4 regions of the Streptomyces sp. NPDC037410 genome follow, and region 3 is predicted to be linked to each of the others. Evidence: riboswitches for the same ligand, from Rfam matches in the RefSeq annotation. Region 3 holds a riboswitch; each other region holds the start of a gene.
What was found. Region 3 has a riboswitch for cyclic di-AMP ahead of ACZ7HT_RS27990 (M23 family metallopeptidase). Riboswitches for the same ligand answer to the same signal wherever they lie in the genome.
Positions count from the first base shown of each region.

Region 1 (3,952 bases), on a different contig from region 3:
GATCGTGGACGGCTGCCGCCTCGCGCGCGCCGAGACCGCGGTCGTCCCGCACACCGACGCCGAGGCCGTCGCCAAGACCCTGGACACCCACCCGGGGCGCCGGGCGCTCGTCGTCAGCGACTCCGTCTTCTCCGTCGACGGCGACAAGGCCCCGCTCCGCGGGCTCGCCGAGGCCTGCCGGGCGCACGGCGCCGGGCTCGTCGTCGACGACGCCCACGGCTTCGGCGTCCTCGGCGACGGCGGCCGGGGCGCGCTGCACGAGGCCGGGCTCGCGGGCGACGAGGACGTCGTCGCCACCCTCACCCTCTCGAAGTCCCTCGGCAGCCAGGGCGGCGCCGTCCTCGGCCCGGCCCGGGTGATCGAGCACCTGGTGAACGCCGCCCGCACCTTCATCTTCGACACCGGGCTCGCGCCGGCCGCCGCGGGCGGGGCGCTCGCGAGCCTGCGGCTGATCGCCGCCGAGCCGGGGCTCGCCGAGCGGGCCCGTACCGTCGCCACCACCCTGCACCGGCTGCTCACGGAGGCCGGGCTCACCTCGGCCCGTCCCGACGCGGCCGTCGTCTCGGTCCACGCCCCTTCCCCGGAGGCGGCGCTGCGCTGGGCGGCGGACTGCCGCGAACAGGGCCTGGCGGTCGGCTGCTTCCGGCCGCCGTCCGTCCCCGACGGCATCTCGCGGCTGCGCCTGACGGCGCGGGCCGATCTGACGGACGCGGAGATCGCACGCGCGGTGGAAACGATCCTGCGGACCGCGCCGACGGTCTGACGTCCCATCGGGAGCTCCAAGGGCGTTCCCGGGCCGCAGAGTTCACCGCTTCGGGCGACAGATGGGGACATATCTTGGTGGAACGCCTGCCGGGGCGGCACGATCGGTGGGACTCTGGCGCGAAGCGCGATCCGGGGCAGAAGCCCCGGCGGGAAAGGGACAGCGTCGCCATGGCAGACCATCAGGAAGCATCCGTCACTCTGCCGAGCGATCCCGCGTCGGTCCCCACCGCCCGGCGGTTCGTCGCGGAGGTCCTCGACGGGTGGGGCCTCGGCGGTGCCGACGACCTGGCGGACGCGATCCGCCTGATGGTCTCGGAACTGGCCACCAACGCCGTCCTGCACACCTTCGGGCAGTCGCCCACCTTCACGGTCGACGTCCGTCTGGAGCGCGAGGAGCGCCTCCACATCGGCGTCACCGACAGCCACCCGCGCTGGCCCCGCCGTCTGCCCGCTGCGGTCCAGCAGGACAACGGCCGGGGCATGGTCATCATCCGCTCCCTGGCGGCGGAGGCGGGTGGCCGCCTGTCGGTCACCCCGACCGAGGAGGGCGGGAAGACGGTCTGGATCACCCTCCCGTGGACCTCCGCCCCACTCGCCAGCTGCTAGCGGTCCGTCTGTACGCTCGCGCGATGAGCACATACGAAGGCGTCCACCCCACCGTTCCCGTGCGGGTGGGAGAGCGTGCGGCGGAGATCGACGAGCTGTTGGCGCCCGCGATCGAGGCGATCTGGCGCTGTGGCTTCGACACCTGGACCTGCTGCCAGGACGTCGGCGAGTCCAACGAGAGCTGGGTGGAGAAGCTGCCGCACATGGCGGCGTACGTGGAGTCGCGGCGCGGCTGGATGCTCATCGACTTCCCCGTCGACAGCGGCCTCGCGTTCCTCTCGGCAGTGGCGAACGCGGGTCCCCGCGACGACTTCTACGTCCGGATGGGGCACTGGGCCGCCCCCGACGCGTGGGACGTCGGCATCAAGCCGATGGACGTGGCGCTGTTCGACGAGACACAGGCCTCGCGCTTCCGTCCGCAGCTGCTCCAGGTGAACTTCCCCGCGTACGACCTTCCGGAGCTGACCCGGCGGCTCCACGCGTACGAGGCGGGTGAGCTGGTCCCGCCGGGGCCCATCGACCTCAGCAGCGTGGGCCGCTGACCGGCCGGGACCGTGAGGGGTGCGGCGGCGCCACCGCACCCCTCACGCACGGACCGCTAAGGCCGCCGGATCACCGGACGCGGCCGTAGTAGACCTTCGACGTCCAGATCGGGTCGAGCTTCACCCAGGATCCCGTCTTGGGCGAGTGCCAGATCTTGCCGCTGCCGGCGTAGATGCCCACGTGGTAGACGCTCCCGCCGGAGTGGAAGAAGACCAGGTCCCCCTTCTGTCTGCTGGACGCGGAGATGTGCCGGGTGTTGTTGTACTGCTGCTGCGCGGTGCGGGGCAGCGACTTGCCCGCCTGCTTGTACGCGTAGAGCGTCAGACCGGAGCAGTCGAACCGGGTGGGTCCCGCGCTCCCGTACCGGTACGGGGCTCCCTTCTTGGACGCGGCGACGCTCAGTGCCTTGTTCGCGTAGGTGGTCGCCGCCTGGGCCTCGGGTGCCGCACCTGGTGCGAGCATCGTGCCGCCGACGGCGGCGAGGGTGAGAGCCGTGACGGCTCCGGCCCGGGACAGCAGGGACGGGACGTGCATCTGCGCAGTCATGCGCAACCCTTCGTCAGCCGCCTGCGAAGGATGACCTGTCGGGTTCGGGCTGGCGAAGATGCCCGGCCGCGGCTGCGGCTTCACCCCAAGGGACGGCCCCGCTGCGGAAACAGCGCGTACGTCCCGTACTGCCTGGGTCCTCCACTCCTGCCGATCCACTCCTGTCGACCAGACATCCGGGACAGCGGCAGGACTCGGCGTCCGCCCGGACCGCCCCGCCTCGGATGGCGGGGGCTTGTCGTCGACAGGGATCTTGACCCACACCCAGGGCGAATTCCGAGCTGAAACGGCGATATGTGAGGCTCCTCACGACTGATCCATTCGGGTGGACAGGGTGCTTTCGTGATCACCGGAGGTTTGGCCTACGAGGCCCGCACCAGCGGTGGAACGCCCCATTCCGCCAGATGCGTACACCTGTTGCGCAACTCACCCGACGCATATGTCGACTCATCGACTACGCCGAACGGGGGAGCGATTCTGCGTTGCGTGTCGGCCGTACGGACCTCGACACGACATGCCGGAATGTCAACTCGCCCGTGTGCGGGGGACGGTGACGCGGCCGGTGCGGCGCTCGCCGTCCAACACCCGCAGGGCGCGCGCCAGTGTGTCCGTGTGCACCTCGCTCTCGCCCCGCATATGCATGAGCGTCAGAGCCTCGCGCAACGCCTCCGCGCGTCCCACCAGGGCCTGTGCCGCCCGCAGTGCCCCATAGGTATGCGTACCCCTGGATGGGTTGATCTTCCCAAGAAGATCGACGACTTCGAGGTACGCGTCGATCAACTCGCCCTCGGCCCGGGTCAGCGCGGGCAGCGGCGGCAGCTCGGGCACCACGGCCGGCTCACCGTGCCGCGCCGGCGTCGCGCCGGTTCGTGATCACGTGGTCCACCAGGCCGTACGCGAGGGCCGCCGGCGCGTCCAGGACGGTGAGGCGGTCGATGTCGGCGTCGATCCGGTCCCTGCTCTGCCCGGTGTACTCGGTGAGCATCCCGGCCACCAGGGCGCGCAGCCGGAGCAGCTCGCGCGCGTGGATGTCGAGGTCGCTCGGCTGTCCCTGGAGGGGTTCGTCCATGGCCGGCTGGCGGAGGGCGACCCGGGCGCCGGGGAGGACGAGCCGCTTGCCGGGGGTGCCGGCGGCGAGGAGGACGGCGGCGGTGGAGGTGGCCTGGCCGAGGCAGGTGGTCTCCACGTCGCAGGAGAGCGTCCGCATCGTGTCGTGGATCGCGGTCATGGCGCTGATCGAGCCGCCGGGCGAGTTGATGTAGAGCGCGATGTCCTGGCCGGGGGCGGCGTAGTCGAGGTGCAGGAACTGGGCGATGACGTCGTTGGCCGAGGTCTCGTCGATCGGGGTGCCGAGGAAGACGATCCGGGACGCGAGGAGCTTCGAGTACGGGTCGAGCGTTCGCGTTCCGAACGAGGTCCGCTCCGTGAACTCGGGCAGGACGTGGCGGGCATCCATGGCTGAGCACCTCCAGCTGTCTGTAAAAAATGTACA
Region 1 covers NZ_JBVJWR010000005.1:277,409-281,360, reverse strand. The annotation lists gene ACZ7HT_RS10770 (8-amino-7-oxononanoate synthase) at 1-763, shown strand, start outside; gene ACZ7HT_RS10765 (ATP-binding protein) at 934-1,371, shown strand; gene ACZ7HT_RS10760 (hypothetical protein) at 1,395-1,913, shown strand; gene ACZ7HT_RS10755 (C40 family peptidase) at 1,984-2,460, opposite strand; cyclic di-AMP (ydaO/yuaA leader) riboswitch at 2,464-2,585, opposite strand; gene ACZ7HT_RS10750 (hypothetical protein) at 2,986-3,291, opposite strand; gene ACZ7HT_RS10745 (ATP-dependent Clp protease proteolytic subunit) at 3,299-3,916, opposite strand.
Region 1: another riboswitch for cyclic di-AMP. It lies ahead of ACZ7HT_RS10755 (C40 family peptidase); the one in region 3 lies ahead of ACZ7HT_RS27990 (M23 family metallopeptidase).

Region 2 (3,952 bases), on a different contig from region 3:
GCTGCCGATGCTGCTGGCCCTGTCCCGTATCTACGGTACGACGGTCTCCGAGCTCCTGGGCGAGACGCCCCCCGAGCGCGACCCCGTCGTCCGGGCCGACCGCTCCGAGCCCGTCGAGGCCGACGGCTGGATCTACCGCCAGGCGGGCGGCGCCGGTCGCGCCCTCCAGTGCCTGCGGGTGCACGTGCCCTACGCCACCCGGGCCGACATCGTGCGGGTCCACCCCGGCGAGGAGTGGATCCACGTCCTGGAGGGCCGGGTCCGGCTCGCGCTCGGCGACGCCGTCCATGTCCTCGATCCCGGGGACAGCGCGCACTTCGACTCGCTGACCCCGCACCGGATCGGCGCCGCCACGTCCGGCGGGGCCGAGCTGCTCTTCGTCCACACGCTGATGCAGAGCCCCGCCGCCGACCTGTGCCTCGGCGACGGGACCCCGCATCGGCGCTGACGTCCAGAAAGGACCGACATGTCCGAGAAGTCAGTACGACCGGTCACCGGCGAGGAGCGCGGTGAAGGCAAGTTCCCCAAGGGGCTCGTGCTCCGTCTCTTCGCCTATCTGATCGCGGGCCACCTCTTCGCCGGCTTCCTCTACCTGCTCTTCACGCTCGGCGCGCAGGGCCAGTAGGGCGTACGGGGGCAGGCGTCACGCCTCCGTGAGCAGGCGCTCCCGCAGCCGCTCGCGGGTCTCCGGGGCCAGCTTCAGGCCCTCCGCGAAGTAGGCGTCCACCGAGCCCCAGGTCGTCTCGATCGTCTCGAACGCGGCCCGCAGATACTCCACCCGCGCGTCGAACAGCGGGCTCAGCAGCTCCATCACCTCGGGCGACATCGCGTCCGGGGAGGTGGAGCTGCGGCGCACCTTGTAGCGGCGGTGCGGGGCGTTCGACTTCACGTAGTCGGCCTCGATCGCCTCCCGCTCGACCCCGACCGCGAGCAGGGTGATCGCGATGGCGACCCCGGCCCGGTCCTTGCCGGCCGCGCAGTGCAGGAGGGCCGGGACACTCTCCTCCGCCATGGCGTGCAGGAGCCGGCTGTGCTCCTCGGTCCGCTCCAGCACGTTCTTCCGGTACGAGCGGGACATCCGGGCGGCCGCCTTGCCGTCGCCGAGGACCTCGCGCAGCTGCGCGATCTCGCCGTCGCGCACCAGCTTCCAGAACTCCTTGCCGTCGGCAGGGTCGTTGAGGGGTATGTTCACGTTCTGCACGCCGGGCAGCTCGACGTCGGGGCCCTCGATCCTCCGGTCCGACTCGTTGCGGAAGTCGAAGACGGTGTGCAGGCCGAGCGAGGCGAGGAAGGCGGCGTCGTCCTCCGTCGCGTGGGCGAGGTGGCCGCTGCGGAAGAGGCGCCCGGGGCGGACGGCGCGCCCGTCCGTCGTCGGCAGGCCGCCCACGTCCCGGAAGTTGCGGACCTCCGCCAGCTCGGGCTCGTCGGATTCGGCGGGCGGGACCTGCGGCAGCTGCTGGGTCACGGCTGCTCCTGTTCTGTAGATCGGTTCCTGTGTCCGGTGGATCGGTTCCTGGGGCAATCATCTCGGGTGGGGGCCCGGAGGCGCACCCCCTCGGACGGGAATGGGCGATCTGTCCGTATTGAGAGCTAAGAGGTAACCCGCCCTGGTTGCAGGGGAGATGAGGATTCGCGCGTGAGCAGCGTCATAACCGTGACGGACCGTGCCTGATCGTCTTTTCCAAATACCCCCCGGGAAAAGGAGATCGAGGGGCCGCCGTCGACGGAGGGTGACCGGAATTCCGCCCGGAAATCAAGAAATCCCGGAGTGCGTGAAAACCGTGGCTTGTTCACGCCGACCCCACTCGTCTAGCGTCGCGCTCACTCCGGACGGACCGCCGAATCCTGCCACCGACCGGAATCCGCACTCACCGGTAGAAGGCAGGAGCGGGGGAACCAGGTAAGTCGCCGATCCCTCGAAAGGACGGCTCGGGGTGAAGTCGCGTACTGCACGCGGCCGGACATCTCCAGTCCGAACCCGACAGCTCACCTCGCAGGCGCCGGAGAGGAATTCGCCATGCCCGCGAAGGGTAAGCACCGCCGCACCAAGTCCAACCGCCTGACCCGTGGCCTCGCCGCCGCCGGCACCGGCGGCGCCGTCGTCGCCCTCCCGCTCCTCGGAGCCACCGGCGCCCACGCCGCCACCCCGGCCGCCGCTCCCGCGCAGGCCGTCGCCCAGGTGAAGGCCGCCGCCGTCGAGGCCGCGCCCGCCACCGCGAAGGCCGCGCCGAAGACGTACTCCGTCGTCCGCGGCGACTACCTGTCGAAGATCGCCGCCGAGCACCACCTGGCGGGCGGCTGGCAGAAGCTCTACAAGGACAACCGCCAGGTCGTCGGCGGGAACCCCTCGCTGATCCTGCCCGGCATGAAGCTCACCCTCGGTGCGAAGAGCACCGCCGGGGCCGCGCACCACGACTGGCAGTCCTCCGGCAAGAACGGCGACACCCAGCGCGCCTCGCGCAGCAGCGAGCGCACCTCGGCCCCGGCCGCCCCCGCGCCCGCCGCGCCGTCCGCCGCGCCGTCCTCGTCGGCCGCGCCGAGCTCCTCCGGCTGGGTCGCCCCGATCGCCGGTGCCGGCATGTCGACCCCGTACCACCAGGCCGGCTCCATGTGGTCCTCCGGCTACCACACCGGTGTCGACTTCATCGCCTCCACCGGCACCCCCGTCCACGCGGTCGGCCCCGGCACCGTCTACTCCGCCGGCGACGGCGGCGCGTACGGCAACCAGGTCGTCATCCAGCACGCCGACGGCACCTTCTCGCAGTACGCCCACCTGTCCTCGATCTCCGTCTCCGCCGGCCAGGCCGTCACCGGCGGCCAGGAGATCGGCCTCTCCGGCGCGACCGGCAACGTGACCGGCCCGCACCTGCACTTCGAGATGCGCACCGGGCCGGAGTACGGCTCCGACATCGACCCGCTGGCGGCCCTGCGCCAGCACGGCGTGAGCATCTGACGACACGTCACCCCCCGGATGCCCGGCACACCCGTGCCGGGCATCCGGCGTATTCCGGTTTGGCGGAATCTTTATCGGTGGCATATGTCACCCTGCGTCAACCCTTCCTTACGGTCGCGTAGGTCCCATCCCAAAGGGAAGGATGTGCTCCCGTGGCAGACGATTCGAGATCAACAGACAAGAACGCATTCGGGTCGTACGCGGCGATCGGTGACAGCTTCACCGAGGGCGTCGGAGACCCCGGGCCCGACGGGACGTACGTCGGCTGGGCGGACCGCTTCGCGGTGCTGCTCGCCGACCAGCTGCCGGAGCACGACGGCTTCCGGTACGCCAATCTCGCCGTACGGGGGCGCCTTCTCGACCAGATCGTGGCGGAACAGGTCCCGCGGGCGAAGGAACTCGCCCCCGACCTGGTGACCTTCTGCGCGGGCGGCAACGACATCATCCGCCCCGGGACGGACCCCGACGACGTGGCCGAGCGCTTCGAGCGCGCCGTCGCCGACCTGAGCTCCGCCGTCGGCACCGTCATGGTGACCACCGGCTTCGACACCCGCGACGTGACCCTGCTCAAGCACCTGCGCGGCAAGATCGCCACGTACAACGGGCACGTCCGGGCCATCGCGGACCGCTACGGCTGCCCGGTCCTCGACCTGTGGTCGCTGAAGTCCGTCCAGGACCGGCGCGCCTGGGACGACGACCGGCTGCACCTCTCGCCCGAGGGACACACCCGCGTCGCCCTGCGCGCCGCCCAGGTCCTCGGCATGCCCGTGCCCGCCGACCCGGACCAGCCCTGGCCGCCGGTCCCGCCGCGCGGCACCCTCGAGGTCCGCAAGGACGACATCCACTGGGCCAGGGAGTACCTGGTGCCGTGGATCGGGCGCCGGCTCCGCGGCGAGAGCTCGGGCGACCACGTCGAGGCGAAGCGCCCCGACCTCATGCCCCTGTAGTCGGCGGTGCGGCGGCGGGGATCCGCTCCAGGACCCCACCGGCGAACACGTC
Region 2 covers NZ_JBVJWR010000012.1:232,906-236,857, reverse strand. The annotation lists gene ACZ7HT_RS21785 (helix-turn-helix domain-containing protein) at 1-448, shown strand, start outside; gene ACZ7HT_RS21780 (DUF6126 family protein) at 467-625, shown strand; gene ACZ7HT_RS21775 (tyrosine-protein phosphatase) at 644-1,465, opposite strand; cyclic di-AMP (ydaO/yuaA leader) riboswitch at 1,860-2,015, shown strand; gene ACZ7HT_RS21770 (M23 family metallopeptidase) at 2,018-2,953, shown strand; gene ACZ7HT_RS21765 (SGNH/GDSL hydrolase family protein) at 3,106-3,900, shown strand; gene ACZ7HT_RS21760 (STM4011 family radical SAM protein) at 3,887-3,952, opposite strand, start outside.
Region 2: another riboswitch for cyclic di-AMP. It lies ahead of ACZ7HT_RS21770 (M23 family metallopeptidase); the one in region 3 lies ahead of ACZ7HT_RS27990 (M23 family metallopeptidase).

Region 3 (3,952 bases):
GGACGAGCTGCCCGAGACCGTCTGACCCGGGTCCCCCGTACGACGTATGGCCGTGGGGGGGGGGGGGGGGGGGGGGGGGGGGGGGGGGGGGTGGTTGGGGGGGGGGGGGGGGGGGGGGGGGGGGGGGGCGGGGGGGGGGGAGGGGGGGGGGGGGGGGGGGGGGGGGGGGGGGGGGGGGGGGGGGACGTAAGTACCCCCCCCCCCCCCCCCCCCCCCCCCCCCCCCCCCCCCCCCCCCCGCCCCCCCCCCACCCCCCCCCCCCCCCCCCCCCCCCCCCCCCCCCCCACGGCCATACGCATTTCCCCGGTCACGATTTCGGGCAGCACGGAAAACCCGGCGCGAATTCCGGGCCGGATGCCTTTTCTTTGTATACGGTGCGGGTGTTAATTCCGGGCACTCGCCGTGTTGACGGCGTGTTGCGAAACCCTCACACGGCCCGGCTCCAGCCTTTTGAGCCGGTGTAGCGGCAGTGAGCGTTCCGCGTGGAGCGCAGTCAGCGCCCGCGCCCGCTCGGCGTCCCCGCGCGCCACGGCGTCCACGATCGCGCCGTGCTCGGCCCAGGCCTCCACCGGCTGGGCGGGCTGCTCCACGACGTACGTCCAGGCGATCTTGTGCCGCAACTGGGTGAGCAGCGCCGTCAGGGCGGGGCTCCCTGAGGCCTGCGCGAGCGTCTCGTGGAACCAGCCGCCGAGCGAGCGCAGGTCCTCGCCCTGATCGCGCCTGGCCCGCTCCTGCCCCAGCCTGACCAGGCCGCGCAGCACCTTGAGGTGCGCCTCGGTGCGCCGCTGCGCGGCCCGGGCGGCGCCCAGCGGTTCGAGCAGCGCCCGCATGTCGAGCAGGTCGGCGGCCTCCTGCTCGGTCGGCTCGGCGACGTGGGCGCCCGCGTGGCGGCGGGAGACGACGAAGCCCTCGGACTCCAGGGTGCGCAGCGCCTCGCGGACCGGGACCCGGGAGACCCCGTACCGGCGGGCTAGCTGCTCCTCGGTCAGCCGACCGCCCCGCTCGTACACGCCGGAGACGATGTCGTCCCGGATCGCCGTGCATACCGAGTGCGCGGGAATGCGCATGTCCGACCTCCGCCTTGGTGCGCGCGAGACAATTCGAGTGGCGCCTGTTCTGCGCCGATCTTCGACTCTATTGCAGCCCGCCGGAATTTCCGATGCCCCGGCGGAATCCATGGAAGTCTTTTGGACAGCGAAAAGCCCCGGCTCAGTACGAGCCGGGGCTTTTGCGACGCGGTACGCGATGGCGGTACGGGTCAGACGTTCACGCCGCGGGCGCGGAGGTACGCGATCGGGTTGATGTCCGAGCCGTACTCGGGGCTGGTGCGCGCCTCGAAGTGGAGGTGCGGGCCGGTCGAGTTGCCGGAGGAGCCCGAGACGCCTATCTGCTGGCCCGGCTCGACGGTCTGGCCGACGTAGACGCCGATGGAGGAGAGGTGCCCGTACTGCGTGTACGTGCCGTCGTTCATCCGGATCACGATGTTGTTGCCGTACGCGCCGCCCCAGCCGGCCTCGACGACGGTGCCGGAGCCGACGGAGACGACCCGGGTGCCGTAGGCGGCGTGGAAGTCGATGCCGGAGTGACTGCCGGAGGACCAGAGCGAGCCGCTGCTCTTGTAGCCGGTGGAGACGTACGAGCCGGCGACGGGGGCCTGGAAGGAGGCGAGGCGGCGGCGCTCGGCCTCGCGGGCGGCGCGCTCGCGCTCCACCCGGATCTCCTTGGCGCGGGCCTCGGCCTTGCGCTTCGCCTCGGCCCTGGCCTTCTCCTTGGCGATGGCCTCGACGGCCTCCTGCTCCTGGGCGGTGGCCTGGGCGTTGATCGGGTCGACGAGGGAGTCCTCGGTGATCACCTGGGTGAGGCCGGTGTCCTCGACGGAGCGGTCGTCCGTGTCGGCGGCGAGTGCCGGGGAGGCGAGGGTTCCGATGACGCCGGTGGTGGCGAGCGTCGCGACGCCGGCGATGCCCACGCTGCGGCGCGCCATCCGGCTCGGACCACGATGCTTCCCGGTGGCACGGGTGAACGCCATGTAGAGGCTGATCCTTTCCTTCCTTCTCGCCTACCGGGTTAGCTGACGGGTTCGGAGCAGGAAGGTCTCCTACGAGCCCCTCCGCACGAGACGAAGGCGCCCGATTCACCCCAGGGACGATGTGGGTCCCCGGCTCCCCAGGCTCGCGCCTGACGGGGACTCGGCGATGACTGTCCGATGCCGCGGTTGCGGCACGTGCACTGACGAACAGCCGCACCGACGCTATGCGGATCGTCTTTCAATCACCAACCGGACACGTCTTTTGTAAGACATACCACAGGGCAAACAATCACCTTGATCGCAATACGGACAAAGCGGAGGACCCCGACGAACTATGCCGTCGGGGCCCTCCCGTTGTCGTCTCAGGACCGGAATCAGCCCGTCACGACGGTCACTTCACCGATGCCGAGCGCGCGCACCGGCTCCGCGATCTGCGCCGCGTCGCCGACGAGCACGGTGACGAGCCGGTCCACCGGGAAGGCGCTGACCACGGCGGCCGTCGCCTCGACGGTGCCGGTCTCGGCAAGCCGCGCGTACAACTGGGCCTGGTAGTCGTCCGCGAGGTGCTGCTCCACCTGGTCGGCGAGCGTCCCGGCGACGGAGGCCGCCGTCTCGTACTTGAGGGGCGCCACCCCCACCAGGTTCTGCACGGCCGTCTCCCGCTCGGCGTCGGTGAGGCCCTCGGCGGCGAGCGTGCGGAGCACCTTCCACAGGTCGTCGAGCGCCGGACCCGTGTTGGGGGTGTCGATCGATCCGCTGATGGCGAGCATCGACGCGCCGTTCCCCTCGGCGTCCGAGCGGAGGACCTGGCCGAAGGCCCGCACGCCGTACGTGTAGCCCTTCTCCTCGCGCAGGACCCGGTCCAGACGCGAGGTCAGGGTGCCGCCGAGGCAGTACGTGCCGAGGACCTGGGCCGGCCACACGCCGTCGTGGCGGTCGGGGCCGACCCGGCCGATCAGCAGCTGCGTCTGAACGGCGCCGGGACGGTCCACGATGACGACCCGTCCGGTGTCGTCGGCGGTGATCGGCGGCATCGGGAGCGGCTCGGCCGGCTCGCCCTCCCAGGCGCCCAGCGTCTCGGCGAGGACCTTGTCGAGGTCGACGCCGGTCAGGTCGCCGACGACCACGGCGGTGGCCGTGGAGGGCCGGACGTACGCCTCGAAGAAGGCGCGGACGGCGGCGGCGTCGATCGCGGCGACCGTCTCCTCCGTGCCCTGGCGCGGCCGGGACATCCGGGACTCGGCCGGGAACAGCTCCTTGGAGAGCTGCTTCGCGGCGCGGCGCCCCGGGTTGGCCGTCTCGTGCGGGATCTCGTCGAGACGGTTGCGCACCAGGCGCTCGACCTCGGTGTCCAGGAACGCCGGGGCGATGAGGGCCTCGGAGAGCAGCCCGAGCGCCTTGGGCAGCCGGGAGACCGGGACCTCCAGGGAGACCCGTACGCCCGGGTGGTCGGCGTGCGCGTCGAGCGTGGCGCCGCAGCGCTCAAGCTCGGCCGCGAACTCCTCGGCGCTGTGCTGGTCGGTGCCCTCGGAGAGCGCGCGGGCCATGATGGTCGCGACACCGTCGAGACCGGCGGGCTCGGCGTCCAGCGGGGCCGGCAGGAAGAGCTCCACGGCGACGACCTGCTGGCCGGGGCGGTGGCTGGTGAGCACGGTCAGGCCGTTGTCCAGCGTGCCGCGGTCCGGGGCCGGGAAGGCCCACGGCTTCGCGGTGCCCGGCTGGGGCTGCGGGTGGAAGTCCATGCTCGTCAAAGACGCGGCGGCGTCGGTCACTGGTCCGCTCCCTCTTCGTCATCGCCGTCGGCGTGGTCGCTCTGCTCGGTCGCCAGGGGCTCGTAGACGAGCACCGCGCGGTTGTCGGGGCGCAGCTTGGCCGCGGCGGCCTCGCGCACCTCGTCGGCGGTGATGTCCAGGACGCGGTCGA
Region 3 covers NZ_JBVJWR010000019.1:50,273-54,224, forward strand. The annotation lists gene ACZ7HT_RS27980 (HPr family phosphocarrier protein) at 1-25, shown strand, start outside; gene ACZ7HT_RS27985 (GntR family transcriptional regulator) at 384-1,067, opposite strand; gene ACZ7HT_RS27990 (M23 family metallopeptidase) at 1,259-2,029, opposite strand; cyclic di-AMP (ydaO/yuaA leader) riboswitch at 2,042-2,205, opposite strand; gene ACZ7HT_RS27995 (M16 family metallopeptidase) at 2,404-3,771, opposite strand; gene ACZ7HT_RS28000 (M16 family metallopeptidase) at 3,798-3,952, opposite strand, start outside.

Region 4 (3,952 bases), on a different contig from region 3:
GGACCAGGACGACTTCCGGGACTGGGCCGGGATGATGATCCGGCACGGCGGGGGCCCGCGCGGCGGGGTCGCCCGGTCGGTGAAGAAGATGCGCGGCTATCTCGCCGAGCTCATCCACCGCAAGCGCGAAGAGCCGGGAGACGACCTCATCTCGGGGCTCATCAAGGCCTCCGACCACGGCGAGCACCTCACCGAGAACGAGGCCGCCGCCATGGCCTTCATCCTGCTGTTCGCCGGCTTCGAGACGACCGTCAACCTCATCGGCAACGGCGTCTACCAGCTCCTTCGCCACCCCGGGCAGCGCGAGCGGCTGCAGGCCTCGCTCGCCGCAGGGGAGACCGGGCTCCTGGAGACCGGGATCGAGGAGCTGCTGCGGTACGACGGGCCCGTGGAGATGGCGACCTGGCGGTACGCGACGCGGGCGCTGACCATCGGCGGGCAGGAGATCCCGGCCGGGGACCCGGTGCTCGTGGTGCTCGCCGCCGCCGACCGGGACCCGGAGCGGTTCGACGGTCCCGACACCCTCGACCTCGCCCGGCGCGACAACCAGCACCTCGGCTACGGGCACGGCATCCACTACTGCCTGGGCGCACCGCTCGCCCGCCTCGAAGGGCAGACGGCGCTCGCGACGCTGCTGACTCGCCTGCCGGACCTGCGACTTGCCGCCGATCCGGCCGAACTGCGGTGGCGCGGCGGCCTCATCATGCGCGGTTTGCGCACGCTTCCGGTGGAGTTCTCCCCTTCCGTACCACTCCTCACGACTGACGAGCCATCAGAAATGTGATCTTCGCGTGATCGTGGCGCCATCGACTTGTGACGGACGTTCGAATGCGGCTACGTTTCCCGGCAGTCTCAGCCGTCACGCGAAAGGCGTTCCTATGCGTTCCGGGAACGGAAGACACCGTCGCCCCCGTCAGGCCCCCGCCCTCGTCGTCGCCGCGGGCGTGACCGGATCCGCCATGGCGCTGCCGCTGCTCGCCACCGGATCCGCCTCCGCCGCCGACGCCCCCACATGGGACCGGGTCGCCGAGTGCGAGTCCGGCGGCCAGTGGAGCGCCAACTTCGGCAACGGGATGTACGGCGGCCTCCAGTTCACCCAGGACAGCTGGGAGCGGCACGGCGGCCTCGCGTACGCGCCCAGCCCCGACCTGGCCAGCCGCGCCCAGCAGATCGCGGTGGCCGAGAAGGCGCTCGCCCAGGGCAGCACCGAGTGGGCCACCTGCGCCCCGATCGCCGGCCTCAAGAACGACGGCAAGGCCACGGGTGTGAACCCCGGCCCGACCGCGGTGCCGACGACGCCCACCGGGCCGCTCCCCGAGTCCAACCGCACCGCGGGCGACACGCCGTCGGCCGCCTCCAAGGACGGGAAGGCGTCCGCGACCCCGGCCGCGCCGACCGCTCCCGCGACCTCCGCCACACCGGGCGCGTCGACGACGACCCCGGCCGCGCCCGCCACGCCGGCGACCCCGGGCACTCCCGACGCGTCCGTTACGCCCGGTACGCCGGATTCGTCCGAGGTGCCGAAGGGTGACGTGCCGTCGGCCACGCCCGGCACCGGCAAGCACCGGGGCGGGGCCGCACCGGAGGAATCCGGCAAGCCGGGCAGTTCACCCGAAACAGGCAAGCATGCGGCGGGTGGGGACACGTCCGCGGAAAAGGTCGACTCCACGCCCGTGACTGACGAGGCGAAGAATTCGGACGCAACGGACAGTCAGGACACTTCGGGCGAGTACACCGTGCAGCCGGGTGACAGCCTGTCCGGCATTGCGCAGGAGAACGAACTCCCCGGAGGCTGGACGGCGCTCTACGACGCCAACCGGAAGACGGTGGGCATCGACCCGAACCTCATCCTGCCTGGTCAGAGCCTCGACCTGACGACGGGTTCGGTACAGGCGGAAGGTTAGTTCGCGGTCTTATGTCCGGTTCTGGGCAAGTGAGACATGGGTCTCTTCGTCCCAACTGGCGTGTCACGTCCGCAAACTTTGCTCCCGTCACCTCTCACCTGCGCAAACACCGCCCACCGGAGGGCAAGCAGGGCCGATTTTTCCGCAATGGGCCTCTTTGAACTTCCGGTGGGTCTGTGTCTACGGTCGTCCCGCTCGCCACCGCGGGCCCCGTCGACCGAAACGCCGAATCCTGCCGTCGGCCGATGGGAACAGTCGTCGCGCAAGCGCCGAAGGCAGGAGTGGGGGACCCAAGGTAAGTGCCGGGCCCGGCCGTTGAGACAGACGGCCGACGACCGGCTTGGGGTGAAGCCGCGCGCAAGGACGCGCGGCCGGGCAACTTTCCGGCCCGAACCCGACAGCTCACCTCACAGGCGTCGGTGAGGAGAATCCCCATGCTGTTTTCCGCCAAGGGCAAACACCGTCGTCCCTCCAAGGCCACCCAGGTCGTCACCCTCGTCGGCGTCACCGGCATCGCCGTCGCCGCCCCGCTGATGACCGCCGGCACCGCCTCGGCCGCCACCGCCTCCGAGTGGGACGCCGTCGCCCAGTGCGAGTCCGGCGGCAACTGGGCCATCAACACCGGCAACGGCTTCTACGGCGGCCTCCAGTTCACCAACTCCACCTGGGCCGCGTTCGGTGGCACCGCCTACGCCCCGCGCGCCGACCTCGCGTCGAAGTCCCAGCAGATCACCATCGCCGAGAAGGTCCTCGCGGGCCAGGGCAAGGGCGCGTGGCCGAGCTGTGGCGTCGGCCTCTCCGGTGCCTCCTACGGCGGCGGCGCCGCCGAGACCCCGCAGCAGTCCGCCCCGCAGCAGGCCGCCCCCAAGCAGCAGTCCGCCCCGCAGCAGGAGCGTCGCGCCGAGCAGCCGACCACCCGCAGCGAGCACCGCGCGGCCCCGAAGGCCGCCAAGAAGACCGTCACCACGCCGACCGGCAAGAAGGTCAAGAAGGGCGACGGCGAGTACAAGGTCGTCACCGGTGACACCCTCAGCAAGATCGCCGAGGCGCACCACGTCAAGGGCGGCTGGGCCAAGCTCTTCGAGCTGAACAAGGACGTCGTCGAGAACGCCGACCTCATCTACCCGGGTCAGCAGCTTCACCTGAAGTGAACCCGGCGGTTCGCGTGAGTCCGGCGGCTCACGCGGCCCCGACGACCCTCCCGCGGTGACCACCCCGGTCCGGCGCGCCTCTCCCCCGTGCGCGCCGGACCGGGGTTCCCCCCTTTATGGGGACACCTCTTTATGGGGACACAGCGGTTCAGGCGGTTACTGTCCAGTAGATACGAGGGTCTTCGTCCCCGAATGCATGCCCTTGGGTCCTTTTTCGTCCCAGGGGGCGGGCGCCCGGCGGGCGGGAGCCCCCGCGCCGGTTAGGCTCTTGTCGCAAGGCCGGGTGACCCTGCACCGGCCATGCGTCACATCCAGCGTCACATCCCAAAAAGGAGATGCTCGTGCCGTCCATCGACGTCGTCGTAGCCCGGGAAATCCTGGACTCCCGAGGCAACCCCACGGTCGAGGTCGAGGTCGGCCTCGACGACGGCAGCACCGGCCGTGCTGCTGTTCCGTCCGGCGCCTCCACCGGTGCCTTCGAGGCCATCGAGCTCCGCGACGGTGACCCCAACCGCTACCAGGGCAAGGGTGTCGAGAAGGCCGTCCTCGCCGTCATCGAGCAGATCGGCCCGGAGCTCGTCGGCTACGACGCCACCGAGCAGCGCCTGATCGACCAGGCCATGTTCGACCTGGACGCGACCGAGAACAAGGGCTCGCTCGGCGCCAACGCCATCCTCGGCGTCTCCCTCGCCGTCGCGCACGCCGCCTCCGAGGCCAGCGACCTCCCGCTCTTCCGCTACCTCGGCGGCCCGAACGCGCACCTGCTGCCCGTTCCGATGATGAACATCCTCAACGGTGGGTCGCACGCCGACTCCAACGTGGACATCCAGGAGTTCATGATCGCCCCGATCGGCGCGGAGTCCTTCTCCGAGGCCCTCCGCTGGGGTGCGGAGATCT
Region 4 covers NZ_JBVJWR010000008.1:301,250-305,201, forward strand. The annotation lists gene ACZ7HT_RS16355 (cytochrome P450 family protein) at 1-784, shown strand, start outside; gene ACZ7HT_RS16360 (transglycosylase family protein) at 879-1,904, shown strand; cyclic di-AMP (ydaO/yuaA leader) riboswitch at 2,162-2,335, shown strand; gene ACZ7HT_RS16365 (transglycosylase family protein) at 2,339-3,055, shown strand; gene eno (phosphopyruvate hydratase) at 3,391-3,952, shown strand, end outside.
Region 4: another riboswitch for cyclic di-AMP. It lies ahead of ACZ7HT_RS16365 (transglycosylase family protein); the one in region 3 lies ahead of ACZ7HT_RS27990 (M23 family metallopeptidase).